DNA from 3 places in the Halobacillus sp. 12SKB genome. Region 2 is predicted to be linked to each of the others. Evidence: riboswitches for the same ligand, from Rfam matches in the RefSeq annotation. Region 2 holds a riboswitch; each other region holds the start of a gene.

Region 1 (6,373 bases), 3.0 Mb from region 2:
AAGTGGTCCGGTTTAAAATCAAGGGCAATCCGATCTTTAAAATCACCGTTCGATACCGTCACCCATGCTCGTCCAGGTTTTCCTGTAAATGTGACCGTACCGTCATCTTCGACAGTAGCAACGTTTGAATTCTTCGATTTCCAAACGAGTCCTTCACTCACTTTAGTGAAATGTCCATCTTCATACACATTCAGTGCGGAAAGAGTAAACTCATTCCCTTCCATCGCTACATCTGCCTGTGGTACATTCTCAAAGATAATTAAATCCGATAATCCGTTACCTTCATCCGCCTCCACCTTTGTACCCATTAACCATGATGGCAGCATCATGCCAATGGTCAGTGTGAAGATCAACATCCATTTGCCCGCCAATCTCATTCGCCATTCCTCCTTGATTTATCTATTTGTAAAAGGTTCCTTCCTATCCAAAAAGACCCTTTTGCAAAACATTTTCGAAAAACAAAGCCCTTCATAATGTCGGTCCAGGAGAAATATTTTTGCAAACGTTTACATTTTGTAATAAAAGCGTAACGGATATAGATATAGTCGTCTATACCACTTAAGGCCCTAATCATTCTATTCACCTCCATTTCCCAAAGCTTTCCTACTATTTCAATAGACTCATTTTAAAATAATATATCAGTTTTTAAAAATTTTAGTGTAAAAAAAATACACATGAAAAGGCACCTGAATCAGGTGCCTTCCCCTCTTAAGAAGCGCTCTTAAACACCGCTTTTCTTTTTTCAACTGTGAACTTCGGATAACGGAAAGCGATCGCTAAAAGACCGGCTCCAGCTGTGAGTATGGGATAAATGCAAAACGGAACAATCGCGACAGGAGATATACTCGCCACACCCGCAACAGCAAGAATCTGCCCGCCATAAGGAATGATTCCCTGCACGGAACTGGCAAAGATGTCGAGAATACTCGCAGAACGTCGTCCTTCAATCCCATATTGATCAGAAATTTGTTTGGCCAGTGGGCCTGCTGTAATGATGGAGATTGTATTGTTCGCTGTAGAAAAGTTGATGGCGGTCACAATCCCTGCAATGCCGAGCTCCCCACCACGATTGGAGTTCACTTTTCTGCTCACGGCCTGCAACAAAAATTCGATGCCTCCATTCGCCCGGATCAATTCCACAAGACCCCCCAGCAAGATCGCGATCATCGCAAGCGTCTGCATGTTCGAAAAGCCATCACCAACGAAGGTGATGAATTCCATGCCGGAAAACTTACCAAGCAGAAGTCCGACTCCGCCGGCAAAAATAATGCCTCCGATCAATACATAGATGACGTTTACTCCAGCAATAGCAAATCCTAGTACACCTAAGTAAGGTGAAATTTCCAAAGTGTTGTACGTGTAGTTCTCATTCAGGCTGGCCGATGCATCCGCCGTCATCACACCAAAAATAACGGCCGTGATGATGGCTGCAGGTAGAACAATAAAGAAATTTGCTTTGAATTTCTCTTTCATTTCCGTACCCTGAGTACGTACAGCGGCAATGGTTGTATCCGATATGACAGAAAGGTTGTCCCCGAACATCGCACCACTGACAATCGCTCCCATGACTAAGGCAAGACCGATGTCTGTCTGCTCGGCTACGCCTACTCCAATCGGTGCAAGGGCAACAACCGTACCTGTGGACGTCCCCATGGATATCGAGATAAAGCAGCCGATGACAAACAATCCGACGACCATCCAGCCGCCAGGCAGGTAGGTTAAGCCGAGATTGACCGTCGATTCAACAGCGCCCATTCCAGACGCTACAGCAGCGAAAGCACCCGCAAGCAGGAAAATAATAACCATTAAGATGATATTGGGGTGCCCTCCCCCTTTCGTCAATTGGGATATTTTCGTTTGAAAATCTGTTTTGCGGTTCATGGCTAAGGCGAAGAGAATCGCAGCGAACAGGGCGACAAGAACTGGCATTTTATAAAAATCACCTATCACAATACCCGATCCGATAAATAGTAAAATAAAGATCGCAAATGGAATGAGTGCGAAAGCGTTGCTCAATGGTTTTGTCATGATTTGACCTCCTTTATTATATAACTCATCAGAATAGTTGGTTTTATCCTGAGAAAAGTCCCTGATCCAAAAGAAGGCGACCATTAAAAAAGAGCCTTCTCACATAAGAAGGCTCTTGAATCGTATCCGTTCATTCCTTCTTATCTCTCAAGCGATCATCACTTGCTGGAATTAGCACCGGCCAACCGATGTTGGTGGTTGCTGAAGCTTCACAGGACCAGTTCCTCTGCTTCTCTTGATAAGAAATATTCAATTGAGTTAATGGTAACTTTACAATAAAAACCATACGAAGACAAGCTTTTTTCAGAAAAAATGTTATCGATCGTAACGCCCGATCACTTCCATCGCTTCTTCCGAAAGAGAGGTGTCGATTGCATCATTGAAGTCAATATCTCCACGGATGGCGCCGTTTGCGTCATACATCTCGAACTGTTTCTTAATATCGTCAATAAACATTTCCCCGTTCGGATCAAGCCCCGTCACACCGACTTTCTTCCAAACTTCTGCGTCCTTCAGCGCTGTGTGTTTCGTCATGATATCAATCACTTCATCCAGACCTTCATCGTGAAGGAATGCATCATTGTAATCACGCACACCCTTCAAATAGGCAGCCATAAAGCGCACAGACACGTCGGTTTCTTTTTCGATGAAATCAGGCGATCCAAGCACCATGGCAATCTGTGCATCCGGAGCGAAATCTGTGGCGTCACCGAAACGAACGTGCAGGTTCTGTGCTTCCCCTTGAGTGATCAATGGCTCGATTTGAAGAGCGGCATCAATCGACTTGTTGCCCATAGCTGCAAGCATGTTTCCAAAGTCAGACATGAGGACGAATTCTACGTCGGATTCGGTTAGACCCGCGTGCTCGAGCATCCGCTGGAAGATATAATCATCCACGGCATTCCTTGATGAAACCGCAATCCGCTTTCCTTTCAAGTCGCTGTACTCTTTGATTTCATCCTGCAGATCTTCACGGATTACAAAGCTGAAATACGAGCTGCCATCAAAATAGTGCCCTTTATCAGCGATGATCTTTACGTCTATGCCCTGGGCGATGGCATTGAAAAAGGAAGCTGTGGAAACGCCCCCGGCAATATCCACTTCACCCGCTGCCAGCGCTGGAAGCATGTCGTCACTATTCGCAAACGTCGTGAACTTTATATCGATATTGTAATCATCAAAATATCCCTTTTCCTCGGCGATATAAAAGCCGGCTCCCGATGCAGCCCCGTCTTCGGCTATGACCACCGTCGCCTCCTTATCCAATGGAGCAAAATCACCGTCGATGATTTCACCGTTGCCCGTACCCTCCCCACTATCCCCGGAGCCACAGCCGAACAATATGAAAATGATAAACAAAAAAGAAAATAGATGACATACTTTTCTCATCATGGGATTCCAATCCCCTTTCTTCCACTATTTGCGCGAACGCTGCACTTCATCCTGAAGATGATTCCAAATCTCGACAAAATGTTCCGCCATCAAAGGATCTGCCCGTACCTGCTCCATATTCCTCGGCCGCGGCAGGTCAATACGCTTTTCATCAATGATAGTGCCGGGCTGCGAGCTCATTAACAGGATTCGATCGCTAAGTAGGAGCGCTTCATCTATGCTATGGGTAATAAATAAGACTGTTTTCTTCGTCTCTGACCAAATATTCAATAATTCTTCCTGCAAAATGAATTTGTTCTGCTCATCCAGTGCAGCAAATGGTTCATCCATGAGAAGGATTTCTGGATCGTTTGCAAACGCTCTGGCAATACTGACGCGCTGCTTCATCCCGCCTGACAACTCTTTTGGATAGAGTTTAGCGAATTTTTCAAGGCCCACTTTGTTCAAATAATAAGCCGTCCGCTCCTTGATCACATCTGAAGGCATATGCCTCATTTTCAATCCGAAACTGACATTGCCTTCAACCGTCAACCACGGAATGACCCCGCGTTCCTGAAAAACCATCGACTGCAGCGGACGTTCTTTTTTACTTTTCGCAATTGAAAACGATCCCCCGCTCGGCTTTTCTAAATCAGCTAAAATCCGGAGCAGCGTCGTTTTCCCACACCCACTCGGTCCGACGAGACAGACAAACTCCCCGTCTGCAATATCAAGCGAAATCCCTTCTAATGCCGTCACGCGGCTCTCTTTTTTATAAAACACTTTCGTTAAATCCTTAATCGATATTTTAGCCTCCATCCCCTGTCGCTCCTCTCATTAGTTAGCGCCATGGCAGCAGTTTGGTCTGCAGTCCCCGGAGAATGATTGAAAACAAGTAGCCGAAGAACGAAATGAGCACAAGCCCGACAAACATTTCCTTCAACAAAAAGGCCTTATACGACGTCCAGATCAAATACCCAATCCCTGAGTTGGCTCCCATCATTTCCGCTGCGACAATTGTCAGCAGTGCAATCGCCTGCCCCATCTGAATACCTTCAAGCATGACCGGAAGGGAACCCGGTAGAGCAATTTTGAAGAAGAACTGTTTCGAATCCGCTCCATAATTTTTCGCAACATCCAAATAAATGCGGTCAATGTTCACAACACCCGCCACCGTATTAATGACAACAGGAAAAAAAACACTCCCGGCGATCGTCACCACTTTAGATACTTCACCGACTCCGAATAAAATGATGATAATTGGCAGAAGCGCAAGCGTCGGAATCGGCATCAGTGCCATGATGAGTGGCGACAGGAAATGCCGGATCGGTCCGTAAAGCCCCATTAAGAGACCAATCACAATGGCCGGTATGACTCCGAGCAAAAAGCCTGCAAAAATACGAAACAAAGAAATCCCGACATGATGGAACAGCTCTCCGCTCATCCCCATCGCCCAGAACGTTCCGACAATCTCTGTCGGAGGCGGGAAGAACCGGGCATCGATCAGTCCCGTCCGTGATAAGAACTCCCACAGCAAAACAATGAAAATCGGCGAGGATATGGTTAGTATCTGCTTCAGCCGATGCTGCATCTGTCGCTTTTTCCACTCTTGTTTTTCCATTTGTAAAGGGTCCGTCATAGATTCCCTTATGGCATCTTTCATTCTCACCACCTCTACCGCTAATTTATGTGCGAACGCCCAATTGTGTGAAAAAGGGTCTGTCCTTGCTTTACAGATGGTTCCAACAGAAAAGAATTCATACCCATGTATCTGAAAAAGAAGAAGACTCCCCAAAAGTAACAGGGATTCTTCTTCTTACATCTTCAATATAATGAAAAAACAGCCTCTCTTAGAGAAGCTGTTTCTTTTATGATGGATTCACTTCGGTATAAGCACTTTGATCAGCAAATACATCTAGTCCTTCAGGTACACGGATATAAAGAGCAGAACCGTTCCAGTGGGAAACCATTGTATCCATCCACATCGATCCTTTCTCTCTATTAAACAAACGAAAAGGAAATTCTGAACCAAAGAGTTTGTAGTTTACGTCCATTGGCTCTCCTGGATAAATCGAGAGGGTTGTCATATCCATGTGAACTGCCGGTGTGTACTTTTCTTCCACTTCATATCCGTTGATCATCAGTGGCGTCTGGTAGTAAAAAACTTCTACGTTCTCTGTCAATTCATCCGTACGCTCTACAAAAATATTGACTCCGTTCACATCATTTTCTATGGCTTGAAGAATCAATTGTTCTTCATTAAAAGGAAAGGACCATTCATGGATGAGCCACTCTTCCATTTCGTCCATCTTCCCTTGATGAACGGCTTCATAAAACTGCTGGGACTTTTGTTCTTCCTCCTCATTCTCCTGTCCCTGCAACTCAATGCTTCCAATGGGAAGAGCAAGGAAAATAATAGCTGAGACCATTAACAGGAACGAATAACCGATCAGCATCCATAGTCCTGCTCTGCCCCTACCAAAACGGAATCGGGAACTTTTATTTATGAGAAGGATCAAACCGATGATGATAGCCAACAATAGAAAAATTGGCAAGAACGCTGCAACAATCATCGTTTCACCTCCAAACGATTGGAAACGAGGACAGCCAATGCATAGAAAATGGTAGTCACAGCAATCGTTTTCAGTGTAAAAAGCCATGCGTTGTTTTCTTCAAAAATGAATTGAAAAAAATACTCCTGCACTTGAAAGCCGCCTCTGGATAACAAAATCATCAAGCCCACCACCACGACAGGAAGAACAATGGTGAGCATTTTGTTTAACTGTATGATCATGCCAGCCAAGTAGCCTAAACTGCTGAACATAAAAACGATGAGAATGGTGGCAAGTATTCCCTGCAACCATGTACCCACATCCCCTACCTCTTGGGTGAGAAGCATTTCTTCTCCTGGCAGGATGACATACGCAAGCAGTTTCAGGGCAAAACTGGAGAGCAAAGCGGTCAACGCACCGAT
Region 2 (6,373 bases):
CGGAAGCGATTAAAGAAGCACATGCGAAACGTGTACTCATCTTGCCGAATAACAAGAATATCGTCATGGCTGCTGAACAAGCGGCAGAATTAGCGGATGTAGAGGTTGCTGTCATTCCATCAAAAACCATTCCTCAAGGAATGAGCGCACTTCTTGGCTTCAATCCGGAAGCAGATCTGGATGGAAATAAAGAAGAAATGCTCAGCCTTATGTCTGAAGTGAAAACAGGACAAATTACGTATGCCGTCAGAGATACGCAAATTGATGGGTTGGATATTTCCAAAGGCCATTTCATGGGAATTGCCGATGGTAAAATCTCATCCACAGACAAAAATGCGTTGACGACGGCTAAAACGCTGTTGAACCAAATGATCGATGAGGATGAAGATGAAATTCTGACCATCTTAACTGGTGAAGAGGCCGACGAAAAAGAGATTGCAGAACTTGAGTCATTCATTGAAGAAACATACGAAGATTTGGAAGTGGAGATCCACAACGGTGGACAGCCGATATATTCCTATATCTTCTCAATAGAATAAGTCGTTCAGAAACGCAGCTCCAGGAGCTGCGTTTTTTTATGCTTGCTTTTGAACCACTTTGACTCGAAGGTGATTTCTTATTGATACAAAGATAACTAAGAGATAGCCGGAGATCAGTGAAGTGTAGACAAATGTTAAAGTCGAATTACTGACTTGGATAGAAGATAGTAAAGTCCTTGCATTGGTAAGGATAATAAAACCTCCAGCTAATACTCCAAGAATAGCAGAAGGGAGGATTTTGACAAGCCAGGCGGCAATGGGTGCAGCTATAACACCACCAATAACGAACGAGGCAATGAGCAGCCAGCTGAATGAATGGTGCCCTAAAAAGATTAAGAAACCAGCCGTTGCAGAAATCGTTACCAGAAATTCGCTCGTGTCCACCGTTCCTATAACTTTTCTAGGAGCGATTCCCGATTGAGAAAGAAGCGCGGGAGTATTCACCGGTCCCCATCCTCCCCCGCCGACGCTATCCAAAAAGCCTCCTGCTATTCCAAGTGGCAAGAGGAAACGTTTGTTTACTGCCTTCTTTTCTTTAACGTGAGTTTTTTTCGAGAAGCATAGAAAACGAACTACGATATAACCCCCTAGTGTGAGTAGGAATATGGATATGTACGGTCTTATGAATTCTCCTGGGATATAGCTTAAAAATGCTGCTCCTAAAAAGGCACTGATGGCTCCAGGAATTGCGATCGACATGACAAGTCGTTTGTCGATATTGCCAAACTTATAGTGGGAAAATCCCGAAACAGCCGTTGTGGCAATCTGCGACATATGAATAGAAGCCGAGGCTACAGCAGGAGCAAGGCCGTACGATAGGAGGATGGTTGATGAGCTGAGTCCAAAACCCATGCCAAGTGCTCCATCCATTAATTGGGCTATAAAACCAATAAAAGCAAAAATCGTCAATTTATGCAAAATACACCACTCCTTTTAATCAATCCATGTTTTGAAGATATTTTATTATTCCTATGTATTTACTTGGTTTTATAATCAAAAAAATAAAACTCCCCCATCTGAAAGAAGGAGGAGTACCCACACCTTATCTTTCAGCCTTTTGGCTGCTGGAATGAGCACCTTTTCCAGGTTGCTGCGGGATCGTCAGACCAGGTTCCTCCCCCGACTCTTCATAAGGATTGTATGTGTAATTGAAGAATAATTCTAAAACTAACGGACATGGTTTTGTTTGTCAATCATATAGTATAAAAAATCAGAATTTTTTTGATTTTCCTGAAAAGGCATTGACATATGAGGATATGGAGCATATGATTTGTATCAACTTGTTTTTCAGAAAATTTCATACCTTTTCTTATCTAGAGAGGTGGAGGGACTGGCCCTTTGAAGCCTCGGCAACGGATCTATACAGGTACTGTGCCAATTCCAGCAAGTGTTAAGCACTTGAGAAGATAAGGAGAATGTAGTTTACGTTTATTCGTAAATGCCTTTCTTCTTATCGCGGAGAAAGGCATTTTTTCTTTTTAGAAAGGAGGAGGAAATGAAACAACCATCTGTTACCTACCAATCTTTTGAAAATCCATTTAAAGGTGATCAACCGAAAGACGACGATACGAAAGGAGCGGAGGAGGTCATTCGTTGGGCCTATACTCAATATGAGGATCTTGTGTATGCCTGCAGTTTCGGAGCAGAAGGGATCGTTCTCATCGATTTGATTTCCAAGGAGAAACCAGATGCTGAAGTTGTCTTCCTAGATACAGATCTCCATTTTCAAGAAACTTATCAACTGATAGAAAAAGTGAAAAAAAGGTATCCGAAGTTAAACATAAGGATGAAAAAACCTGAAATTACGCTGGAAGAACAAGCCGGGCAGTACGGTTCCGCCCTTTGGAAACGGAATCCTGACCAATGTTGTTACATTCGTAAAATTAAACCGCTCGAAGATGCCCTCAGGGGAAGAACGGCATGGATGTCTGGGCTCAGACGTGAACAGTCCCCCAGTCGTCAGAAAACGAATTTTATAAATAAGGATGAGAGATTCAAATCCATCAAAGTATGCCCCTTGATTCACTGGTCATGGGCAGACGTATGGCAATATATCCGATTAAATAGGTTGGATTACAATGAATTACATGATCAAAACTATCCGAGTGTGGGGTGCATCCCATGTACCGCCCCTGCTGACGATGATGGGAGGACGGGAAGATGGAAAGGGTTCAATAAATCTGAATGTGGGTTACACACGACGGAATCTTTGGGAGAGGAACATTCATGAAGGAGGAATTATTATGTCAATGATAACCCCGCACGGTGGTGTACTTGTTAACAGGTGGAAGGAAACGAAACCAGAGGAGTGGCCGGAAGATATCATCGAGCTTGATTCCATGGCCCTAAGTGATGTCGGATTAATTGCAAACGGTGCTTATAGTCCTTTAAAAGGATTTTTGAACAAGGAAGACTATGAATCTGTTGTCGATACGATGAGATTGAAGGATGGCACCCCATGGAGTATACCTATTACCCTCCCGATCACAGCAGCACAAGCACGCACGCTTGGAAACAAAGCCCGGTTGGTCAAGGACGGTATCGTGTATGGGACGATCAACATAACGGGTCGGTTTAAACCGGATAAGGAAAAAGAAGCTCAAAGCGTATACTTAACGACAGATTCTGCGCACCCTGGCGTGAACAAATTATACAAACGGGCAGATTGGTATGCAGCAGGCGAAATCGAGGTATTTCAAAGACCTCCTTACGAACATGAAAAAACATTCTATCTGGATCCGGAAGAAACAAGAGAGCTTTTTCAAAAACTTGGGTGGAAAAAAGTTGTTGGCTTCCAAACACGGAATCCTGTCCATAGAGCACACGAATACATCCAAAAAGCTGCGCTGGAGACGGTGGACGGATTGTTCTTAAATCCATTGGTGGGTGAAACGAAAAGCGATGACATTCCGAGTGATGTCCGGATGAAGAGCTATCAAGTCCTTCTTGATCAATACTATCCAAAAGAAAGAGTCACCTTGGCTGTTTTCAACGCGGCGATGCGGTATGCAGGCCCTCGGGAGGCCATCTTTCATGCCATCGTCAGGAAGAATTTCGGGTGTTCTCACTTCATTGTCGGCCGTGATCACGCTGGTGTAGGGGATTATTATGGAACTTACGATGCTCAGAAAATCTTCAGCCACTATGAAAATGGAGAACTTGGCATCACACCACTTTTCTTTGAACACAGCTTTTATTGCAACGCCTGCGAATCGATGGCTTCACATAAAACCTGCCCGCATGACAAACAACATCACATGATTTTGTCTGGGACGAAAGTGAGAGAATTGCTCCGTAAAGGGGAAAAGCCGCCAAAAACGTTCAGCCGCCCTGAAGTGGTGGACGTACTAATCAAAGGAATGCAGAAAGAAACCGTGGAATAGAAAGGGTGAAAATAATGAGTAAAAATCTTACCTGGCATGAGGCATCCATTGGCAGCGAAGATTATCGCAGGAAAAATGGGCATCAAAGCGGAGTACTCTGGTTTACAGGCCTTTCGGGCTCAGGGAAATCAAGCATTGCCAATCATTTGAATAAAGCTTTGTATGAAAAAGGGATCCAAACCTATTTGCTTGACGGGGATAATGTGAGACATGGATTGAACTCAGACCTCGGGTTTTCAGAAGCAGACAGGGAGGAGAACATCAGACGGATTGGGGAGGTAGCGAAACTCTTTGCCGATAGTGGCACCATCGTTTTGACTGCTTTCATTTCTCCTTATCAAAAAGACCGTGACCTGGTAAGGGCTTCTGTTCCGTCTGGGGATTTTATTGAAATTCTTGTCGACTGTCCTTTGGAAGAGTGTGAAAACCGAGATCCCAAGGGCCTTTATAAGAAAGCTAGAAACGGAGAGATCAAAGGATTTACAGGCATTGATGCTCCTTATGAAAAACCGCTTCAACCGGAACTTTTGCTCGATTCGAAAACGTATGATGCTGAAAACTGTGCAAAACAAGTACTCAGGTTTTTGCAAGATAAAAATTGGGTGAAGTGAAAGGGGCCGGAAGATGACAAACGTGTATATTGTGGGAGCGGGACCGGGAGATTACGACCTTATTACAGTGAAAGGGTTGAAAGCCATACAAAAAGCAGACGTCATTCTATATGATCGATTGATCAATCAAGAGCTTCTGGATGAAGCGAAGGAAGGCGCAGAACTTATTTTTTGTGGCAAACGTCCGGACCATCATGCCCTTAGTCAAACGACAATCAATCATCTCTTGTGTAAACATGCACTAAAAGGAAAAGTGGTTACCCGCTTGAAAGGGGGAGACCCATTCGTATTCGGGCGTGGAGGAGAAGAAGCAGAAGCACTCGCTAAAAGAAGCATTTCCTATGAAATCGTGCCCGGAATCACTTCAGGCATTGCAGCACCTGCTTATGCAGGGATTCCTGTGACCCACAGGGAATACAGTTCATCGGTTGCTTTCATTTCAGGTGTCCATAAAAAAGACAGTGATGAAGAAGCGTATTGGGAGCGAGTCGTAAAAAGTATGGATACCTTGTGCATTTATATGGGAGTAAAGAAGCTGCCTCACATATGTGAACGACTCTTGAAATATGGAAGACCTCTTCATACACCTGTAGCTTTGGTTCAATGGGGCACAACAGAAGGGCAAAAAACAGTGACTGGGACAATCGAAGACATCGTAGAAAAATCAAACACTATTGAGAATCCCGCGATGATCATCGTAGGTGATGTAGTTCGGTTACGAGAACGTTTGAAATGGTTTGAGTCTTCCCTGGAAGAAAACCTTAAAGAAATGGCCACAGGCATTGTGTGAAAGTGGGGGTACTATGAAAGCCGTTTTATATGTCAGTCATGGCAGTAGAAAAACGCAAGCGAAAGAGGAAGCCATTCGCCTATTGACCCAAGTTCAGCGAAGGATTGACTGCGAACTTTTTCATATTTGTTTTCTTGAATTGGCCGATCCGGATGTGTTGGAAGGCATCCGCCGACTTGTGGAAAAAGGGGCTGATAAGGTCGTCGTCATCCCTGTACTGCTCTTGAGTGCCGGACATTATTTCAAGGATATTCCCAGTGAAATTGTGAAGGCGAAAGTGATTTATCCAGACATATCGATCACGTATGGTCAAACGCTTGGGGTGCAGGAACGAATCACGGATGTTCTGGTGGATCGTCTGAAAGAACTCCCTGCTGAACCTGATGAAACAACCAATGTATTACTTGTAGGAAGAGGGAGCAGGCATCCCGCTACAAAAACATCCATTGAATACATTGCCGGGGCGTTGAAAGAAAAGGGTTCGATCCCACATATCCAGACATGCTACCTGGCTGCTCTTTCCCCGCAATTTAAAGATGCGTTTGAAGAATCACTAAGGAATTATTCTAAAACGATTGTCGTCCCTTATTTGTGGTTCACCGGCCTCCTCTTTGACTCTTTGGAAAAAAGTGTACGGGATGCTAGAGACAACGGAGACTCTGTTTATCTCGCTTCCTATTTAAATGACCATCCCAATATGATCCACTCCCTGGTTGATCGAGTCAACCAGGCATTAAGAAAAGGGATGGAAGAGGAGGAGGGGGTGAGGTGATTTCACTTTCCGTGGACTTGAAACAAAGGGATGTCATCATCATTGGAGGAGGAAAAACAGCTGAGAAAAGGGCGGAGGTTTTACAGCGGGAAGAGGCAAGGATCACAGTTGTCAGTCCTGCAGTCACAACCAGACTGAAAGGGATGATCAAGAAGAACGAAATACAGTGGGTGAATCGCCATTTTGAAAGTGGTGATGTGATCGGCGCATTCCTTGTAGTCATTGCGACAAATGACTATGTGACGAATGACACGATTGCAAAGCTTGCGGATGACGTG
Region 3 (6,373 bases), 1.2 Mb from region 2:
CGCATGGAAGAAATGATATTTGATCATAACTTAGATGATCGTACTGTGTATATTTTAGTAGATGAAGATGACTCTGGTTACAAACTAAGAAAACAATTGACTGAAGAGCTTCCTCACGCCGAGCATATCTATATAGATAAGGCTTTCAGGGAAGTGGCAGCTACCCCGGAACCTGAATTGGCAAGAGCCTTACTCAGTAGACATTTCAACGTAAAGTCGATCTATTTAATATAGGAGGATGACTTTTGGAGGAAATAAAAACAACAGAAGTAAACAAGCTCTTCAATACTCCACAAAGGACCCTCACATTCGTTCACAGCCCTTTTTGTGCAACTTGTCATTTAGCACGTCAAATGCTAACAACACTTGAAGCTGTTTTTAATAGAGAAGTTTTTATGGAAATGAATGCTTCTCTACACCCCGAGTGGATGCAGCATTATAAGATAGAAAGTGTCCCATGTCTGCTTGTGACCAGAGGAGGAGAGGTAGAGGAAAAGATTTATGCGTTTCACTCTGTCTCCTATATGTATGAGAAAGTGGTAGGTTTTGTTGAATAGTGTTTATATTTCCCAGGAAATGACCGCTAGTGTAGAATTAAAAATTCTCTTCAATATTTAAGTGAGATGTGGAAGTTATTCAATAATAAAAAAGACAGCAAAGACGTTCCAACGTCTTTGCTGTCTTTTTTATGAAAATTACACGATTTCTCCTAATTTACTAACAATATCTAAAAAAGAGGCCTGATCGCCAAAATTAGCATGGATATCTCCTTGTTGATCAATGATGATGGTGGAAGGAACACCATGACAATTGTAGAGGTTATAAACGGAAGTTCCGTCATCAGAAAGAGTAGGTTGTGTTAGAAACTTTTCTTTGAATTCAATGCTCTCCTCTACATTCCGCTCTCTTCCAGTTACATTGATCGTCATCATCTTTACTTTATCATGGTCCATCGTTTTGTACAGCTGTTCTTTCATAGGTAAGTCTTTTCCGCAATCGGGACACCATGAAGCCCAAAAGGTCAAGACGATAACTTTCCCTAAGTCATCCTCAAGTTTATAAATAGAAGAGTGGTCGTTCATATAAGACAGTTCAAATAAAGGGGCTTGTTTACTCAAGGTCATTCTCCTTTTATTTAGCGGTGGTTATGGATTGACGCTCATCTATTCCCCATGCTAACATAATTATTAATTTCATATCGACATCTTCACTTATCCAGAGTGGCGGAGGGACTGGCCCTACGATGCCCGGCAACCGGCAGGTACACTGCACGGTGCTAATTCCTGCGAAGTCTTATGACTTTGATAGATGAGAAATGTAAAAATGACGAATCTCTTCTATTAAAGAAGGGATTTTTTTATTTTTTAAATTGATGGAATATTGGATGTTTTTGTGTGGATGATTTAAGGATTTCATTAGTGCAGGTGGGTTTTATTTTTCTGAACAATCTGTTTATGAGTTGACACAAAATTCGTACGGTGCTAAAATCCTCTTTGTACTACTTAAACGAGTTAAAGCAATAATAAGTTAATAAATTAAAATCTCTTATCCAGAGTGGCGGAGGGACTGGCCCGATGATGCCCGGCAACCGGCAATACTGTTTTGCTCAGGTGCCAAATCCTGCAAAGTATAAAGCTTTGACAGATGAGAGAACAGATTTTTAGGTATGAATAAAAACGCCATTCTGTTCTCAAGGACAGAATGGCGTTTTTTTGGAAGTGGAGGGAAAACAGCATGATTAAAATTAAAGGACTATCTAAGATATTCCACACGAAAGATCAAGATGTACGAGCAGTGGATGATTTAAGTCTAAATATTAACAAAGGGGAAATTTATGGGGTCATCGGCTATAGTGGGGCCGGTAAAAGTACATTCATTCGTTTACTGAACCGATTGGAAGATCCCACTGAAGGAAGTGTTCTTGTCGATGATCAGGAACTTACGTCTTTAAGCAAAGGGAAATTAAGGTTGGCCAGACAAGAAATAGGAATGATCTTCCAGCACTTCAATTTGCTCTGGTCACGAACCGTTCATGATAATATCGCTTTTCCTTTGGAAATTGCAGGGATCCCGAAAGCAGAAAGGCAAAAACGTGTCGATGAATTGATAGAGTTGGTAGGGTTAAAAGGCCGAGGGGGTTCTTATCCATCCCAATTGAGCGGTGGACAAAAGCAAAGAGTGGGAATAGCCAGAGCGCTCGCAAACAATCCTAAAGTTCTTTTGTGTGATGAAGCCACATCCGCGTTGGACCCTGAGACCACGGATTCGATTCTTGATCTTCTAGTGGATATCAACGAAAAACTCGGACTTACTATTGTTCTAATCACACATGAAATGCACGTCATCCGCAAAATTTGTCATCAGGTGGCGGTTATGGAAGATGGAAAGCTTGTTGAACAAGGAGAAGTGCTGGATGTCTTTCTTCATCCTCAAAAACCGGTTACGAAGAAGTTTGTGGATCAGGTGATGGGGGACCCGGAAAAAGAGACGTCCCTGCAGTTGATCAAAGATAATTATCGGTCCGGAGAAATCATACGCCTTCACTTTGTGGGAGAAAGTACAAATCAGGCATTAATCAGTGATTTATCAAGGAAGTTTGAAGTGGATGTCAATATTCTGCATGGAAAGATTACCCAGACGCAGAAGGGGGCGTACGGGACAATGTTTGTTCAGTTTGACGGAGACCAAACAGAAGTCCAGCGTGCCATTGAATATATTGAATCAACATCTGTAGAAGTAGAGGTGAATCCACATGTTTAATCAATGGTTCCCGAACGTAAGAATGGAAGACATGATTACAGCTACAAACGAAACTCTTTATATGACGCTGGTTTCTGTCGCTGGGACATTTGTTTTAGGTTTGCTTTTAGGGCTCCTCCTTTACTTGACCGGGCCCGGAGGTCTTTGGGCAAATAAAACGTTGAATTGGATCACTGCTTCCATCGTTAACATATTTAGAGCGATTCCTTTTATCATTCTCATATTATTATTGTTCCCGTTTACTGATTTTCTGCTGGGGACCATACGAGGACCGCAAGCAGCATTACCTGCATTGATTATCGGGGGGGCGCCATTTTATGCCCGTCTGGTGGAAATTGCGTTGAAAGAAGTTGATAAAGGTGTTGTTGAAGCAGCAAAATCTATGGGAGCGAAGTATTCCACCATCATTTTCAAAGTATTGCTTCCGGAATCGATGCCAGCTTTAATATCAGGGATTACCGTAACAGCTATCGCATTAATTGGATACACCGCAGTAGCCGGTGCAATCGGATCTGGTGGTCTCGGCGATTTTGCCTATTTCTACGGGTTCCAACGAAGTAACTTTGATGTTGTATTCATTTGTACCATTTTAATCATATTCATTGTGTTTATATTCCAATTTATCGGAGATGCCATCTCACGGAAATTGGATAAAAGATAAAAAATAAAAGGGAGAGAATTAAAATGAAAAAAATCTGGACAAGTTTAATTGCCGTGTTGCTTATCGTTGTTCTCGCAGCTTGCGGGTCATCGAGTGAGGATGAAAATACATCAGGAGCTGAAGGTGAAGAAGGTGGAACCAAAGAGATAAAGGTAGGAGCTACCAGTGTTCCTCATGCTGAAGTTCTTGAAAAAGCAAAACCTTTGCTTGAAGAAGAAGGAATTACGTTAGAGATTGAAGAATATCAGGATTACATTTTACCGAACCAGGACTTAGATGAAGGCCGTATAGACGCGAACTATTTCCAAACGATCCCTTATATGGAGATCCAAGAGGAAGAGAAAGGGTATGACTTTGCAAACCTTGGTGGTATCCATATTGAGCCTATCGGAGTTTATTCTCAAAAGTATGAAAGCCTGGAAGACGTTGAAGAAGGTACGACACTAGTTATGAGTCGTTCTGTCTCCACTCACGGTCGAATTCTGTCGCTCTTAGAGAAAGAGGGACTGATCAAGTTGGATGAAAGTGTTGAAAAAGTAGATGCTACTGTGCAGGATGTTGTAGAAAACCCTAAAAACATTGAATTTGATACAGGAGTAGATGCTGCCAACCTTCCACAAGTTTACCAACGTGAAGAAGACGTACTTGTTGCGATTAATACGAACTATGCCATTGAAGCGGGACTGTCGCCTAGCGAAGATTCAATTATTCTGGAGGAATCTGATTCTCCATACGTGAACGTTGTTGCTGCAAATAGTGATGATAAAGACAATGAAGCATTGAATACACTTGTAGAAGTTCTTCGTTCTGAAGAGATCGTGAACTTCATAAAAGAAGAATATGATGGTGCTGTTGTGCCGGTATCAAGTGATGCTGAATAACGGATAAAATGGGTGGCTGCGGTTTATACTAACCGCAGTCACTTATTTTTATTGGGAGGTTTTCATATGCAGGAGCAAAATATGACGTGGACGCAAACGTATTTACATGATTATAAAGAAGGAATGGGAGCCTTCAGAGAGCACATGCCGGAAGTTTCTCATAAGTTTGATGAATTTACACAAGAATGTTTTAAAGCTGGAGAACTATCTAAAAAAGAGAAGCAATTGATGGCATTAGGAATCAGCATTGTTGCACAGGATGAGTATTGTATGATCTATCATACGAAAGGCTGCGTCGATCAGGGCGCAACAGAAAAGGAAATACTGGAAGCTTGTGGTGTTGCAGCTGCATTTGGTGGGGGAGCGGCTTTAAGTCAAGCTGTAACACTTGTACAGGATGCGTACATGGATTTGACGACAACGGTCAATTAATTTAAATAATTAGAAAATTGAAGTAAATTGAATGTATTCTATATGCTCGCCTGCGGTAAACGCTTACATTAACGATGAGGATTTGTTTTGCATGAATTTAAAGTTTCAAGGGGTTTTATTTGGGTATAAGAATTATGGTATTTTAAATTGTGTAAATAATCTGAAAGGATTGATTCGTTATTAGTGACGATCTGAACTTGAATTACACTGCTGATATGGAGAAAGCCATGCACCAATCCCATAACATGAGTTATGCGGAGTACAGCAGAAAGTTGGATACACGCTTGAAAGTAGAGGAAAAACGCCAACGTGAATTCGAAAAGAGTCAGAAAATGTTTGCCCAGGTCGACCGTCAATTGCATAGATAATAAATGATAAGAAATGAAAAAATCAGGTGTGTTTAGCCACCTGATTTTTTCATGTTATAATACACATGAAAAATGTAGAAATTTGTTTGTTGTCTGGTCATTTCCTTGGCTTCAGCTAATGGGAAAAAGTTGATAACAAGCACTAAATGATATAAGATTGTAATGAGAATAAATTGAGAATAGTTCTTTGTTTCCGATTAACTTGGACATTCTATAAAAATAGATACTGGAGGTATTCATTTATGGCAGGATCAACTTTAGAAATCAAAGATCTTCACGTAGAAATCGAAGGTCAAGAAATCCTTAAAGGTGTTAATTTAACAATCAACGGTGGGGAATTCCACGCTGTTATGGGACCGAACGGAACTGGTAAATCCACACTAGCTTCCGCAATCATGGGTCACCCTAAATATGAAGTGACAAAAGGTGAAGTATTGCTTGATGGCGAAAACGTCCTTGAAATGGAAGTGGACGAGCGAGCTCAAGCAGGTCTATTCCTAGCTATGCAATATCCTAGTGAAATCAGTGGTGTAACAAACTCTGACTTCTTACGTTCTTCTATTAACGCACACCGTGAAGAAGGCGATGAAATCTCTCTTATGAAATTCATTAAAGAGATGGATGCGAAGATGGACACACTTGATATGGATAAAAATATGGCACAGCGTTACCTTAACGAAGGTTTCTCCGGTGGTGAGAAGAAACGTAATGAAATCCTGCAGTTAATGATGATTCAACCAGCAATTGCCATCTTGGATGAAATTGATTCTGGACTAGATATTGATGCACTGAAAGTAGTCGCAAAAGGAATTAACGAAATGCGTAACGATGCTTTCGGTTGCTTAATCATCACTCACTACCAGCGTCTATTGAACTACATTACTCCTGATAAAGTACACGTTATGATGCAAGGACGTGTTGTCAAATCTGGTGGACCAGAACTTTCCCAGCGTCTGGAAGCGGAAGGTTATGATTGGATTAAACAGGAACTTGGCATCGAAGACGAAACCGTTAACGCGTAATTAAGATAGGAGGGTAACCATGACAGTAGAAGTCTCACTACCATATGACAAAGAGTACATCTCACAATTCTCCCAAGGGCAGAATGAGCCTGAATGGATGAAGAACCTTCGTCTTAGCGCCCTGGAGAAATCGGAATCTCTACAACTTCCGAAACCAGATAAAACGAATATCTCCAAATGGAACTTCACGGAGTTCGAACATCACGTAACGGGTGATCGTATTGAATCCCTTGATGAACTTCCAGTTGA

Evidence for each region. Region 2 has a riboswitch for S-adenosylmethionine ahead of ACQ4XT_RS16475 (sulfite exporter TauE/SafE family protein). Riboswitches for the same ligand answer to the same signal wherever they lie in the genome.
Region 1: another riboswitch for S-adenosylmethionine. It lies ahead of ACQ4XT_RS01555 (Na+/H+ antiporter NhaC family protein); the one in region 2 lies ahead of ACQ4XT_RS16475 (sulfite exporter TauE/SafE family protein).
Region 3: another riboswitch for S-adenosylmethionine. It lies ahead of ACQ4XT_RS09980 (methionine ABC transporter ATP-binding protein); the one in region 2 lies ahead of ACQ4XT_RS16475 (sulfite exporter TauE/SafE family protein).

The regions. Positions count from the first base shown of each region.
Region 1 is NZ_JBRFWR010000001.1:304,796-311,168, forward strand. Features, by position in the region: gene ACQ4XT_RS01550 (glycoside hydrolase family 3 protein) at 1-377, opposite strand, end outside; gene ACQ4XT_RS01555 (Na+/H+ antiporter NhaC family protein) at 709-2,028, opposite strand; SAM riboswitch class I at 2,166-2,273, opposite strand; gene ACQ4XT_RS01560 (ABC transporter substrate-binding protein) at 2,344-3,417, opposite strand; gene ACQ4XT_RS01565 (ABC transporter ATP-binding protein) at 3,445-4,218, opposite strand; gene ACQ4XT_RS01570 (ABC transporter permease) at 4,241-5,062, opposite strand; gene ACQ4XT_RS01575 (hypothetical protein) at 5,268-5,972, opposite strand; gene ACQ4XT_RS01580 (hypothetical protein) at 5,969-6,373, opposite strand, start outside.
Region 2 is NZ_JBRFWR010000001.1:3,298,674-3,305,046, reverse strand. Features, by position in the region: gene fakA (fatty acid kinase ATP-binding subunit FakA) at 1-539, shown strand, start outside; gene ACQ4XT_RS16475 (sulfite exporter TauE/SafE family protein) at 576-1,457, opposite strand; SAM riboswitch class I at 1,579-1,675, opposite strand; SAM riboswitch class I at 1,846-1,952, shown strand; gene ACQ4XT_RS16470 (phosphoadenylyl-sulfate reductase) at 2,035-2,769, shown strand; gene sat (sulfate adenylyltransferase) at 2,783-3,922, shown strand; gene cysC (adenylyl-sulfate kinase) at 3,937-4,533, shown strand; gene cobA (uroporphyrinogen-III C-methyltransferase) at 4,547-5,323, shown strand; gene ACQ4XT_RS16450 (sirohydrochlorin chelatase) at 5,337-6,095, shown strand; gene ACQ4XT_RS16445 (siroheme synthase domain-containing protein) at 6,107-6,373, shown strand, end outside.
Region 3 is NZ_JBRFWR010000001.1:2,075,833-2,082,205, forward strand. Features, by position in the region: gene ACQ4XT_RS09965 (toprim domain-containing protein) at 1-234, shown strand, start outside; gene ACQ4XT_RS09970 (thioredoxin family protein) at 246-557, shown strand; gene ACQ4XT_RS09975 (TlpA family protein disulfide reductase) at 696-1,118, opposite strand; SAM riboswitch class I at 1,209-1,315, shown strand; SAM riboswitch class I at 1,543-1,651, shown strand; gene ACQ4XT_RS09980 (methionine ABC transporter ATP-binding protein) at 1,735-2,760, shown strand; gene ACQ4XT_RS09985 (methionine ABC transporter permease) at 2,753-3,421, shown strand; gene ACQ4XT_RS09990 (MetQ/NlpA family ABC transporter substrate-binding protein) at 3,445-4,302, shown strand; gene ACQ4XT_RS09995 (carboxymuconolactone decarboxylase family protein) at 4,369-4,734, shown strand; gene ACQ4XT_RS10000 (YuzK family famiily protein) at 4,932-5,102, shown strand; gene sufC (Fe-S cluster assembly ATPase SufC) at 5,345-6,124, shown strand; gene sufD (Fe-S cluster assembly protein SufD) at 6,144-6,373, shown strand, end outside.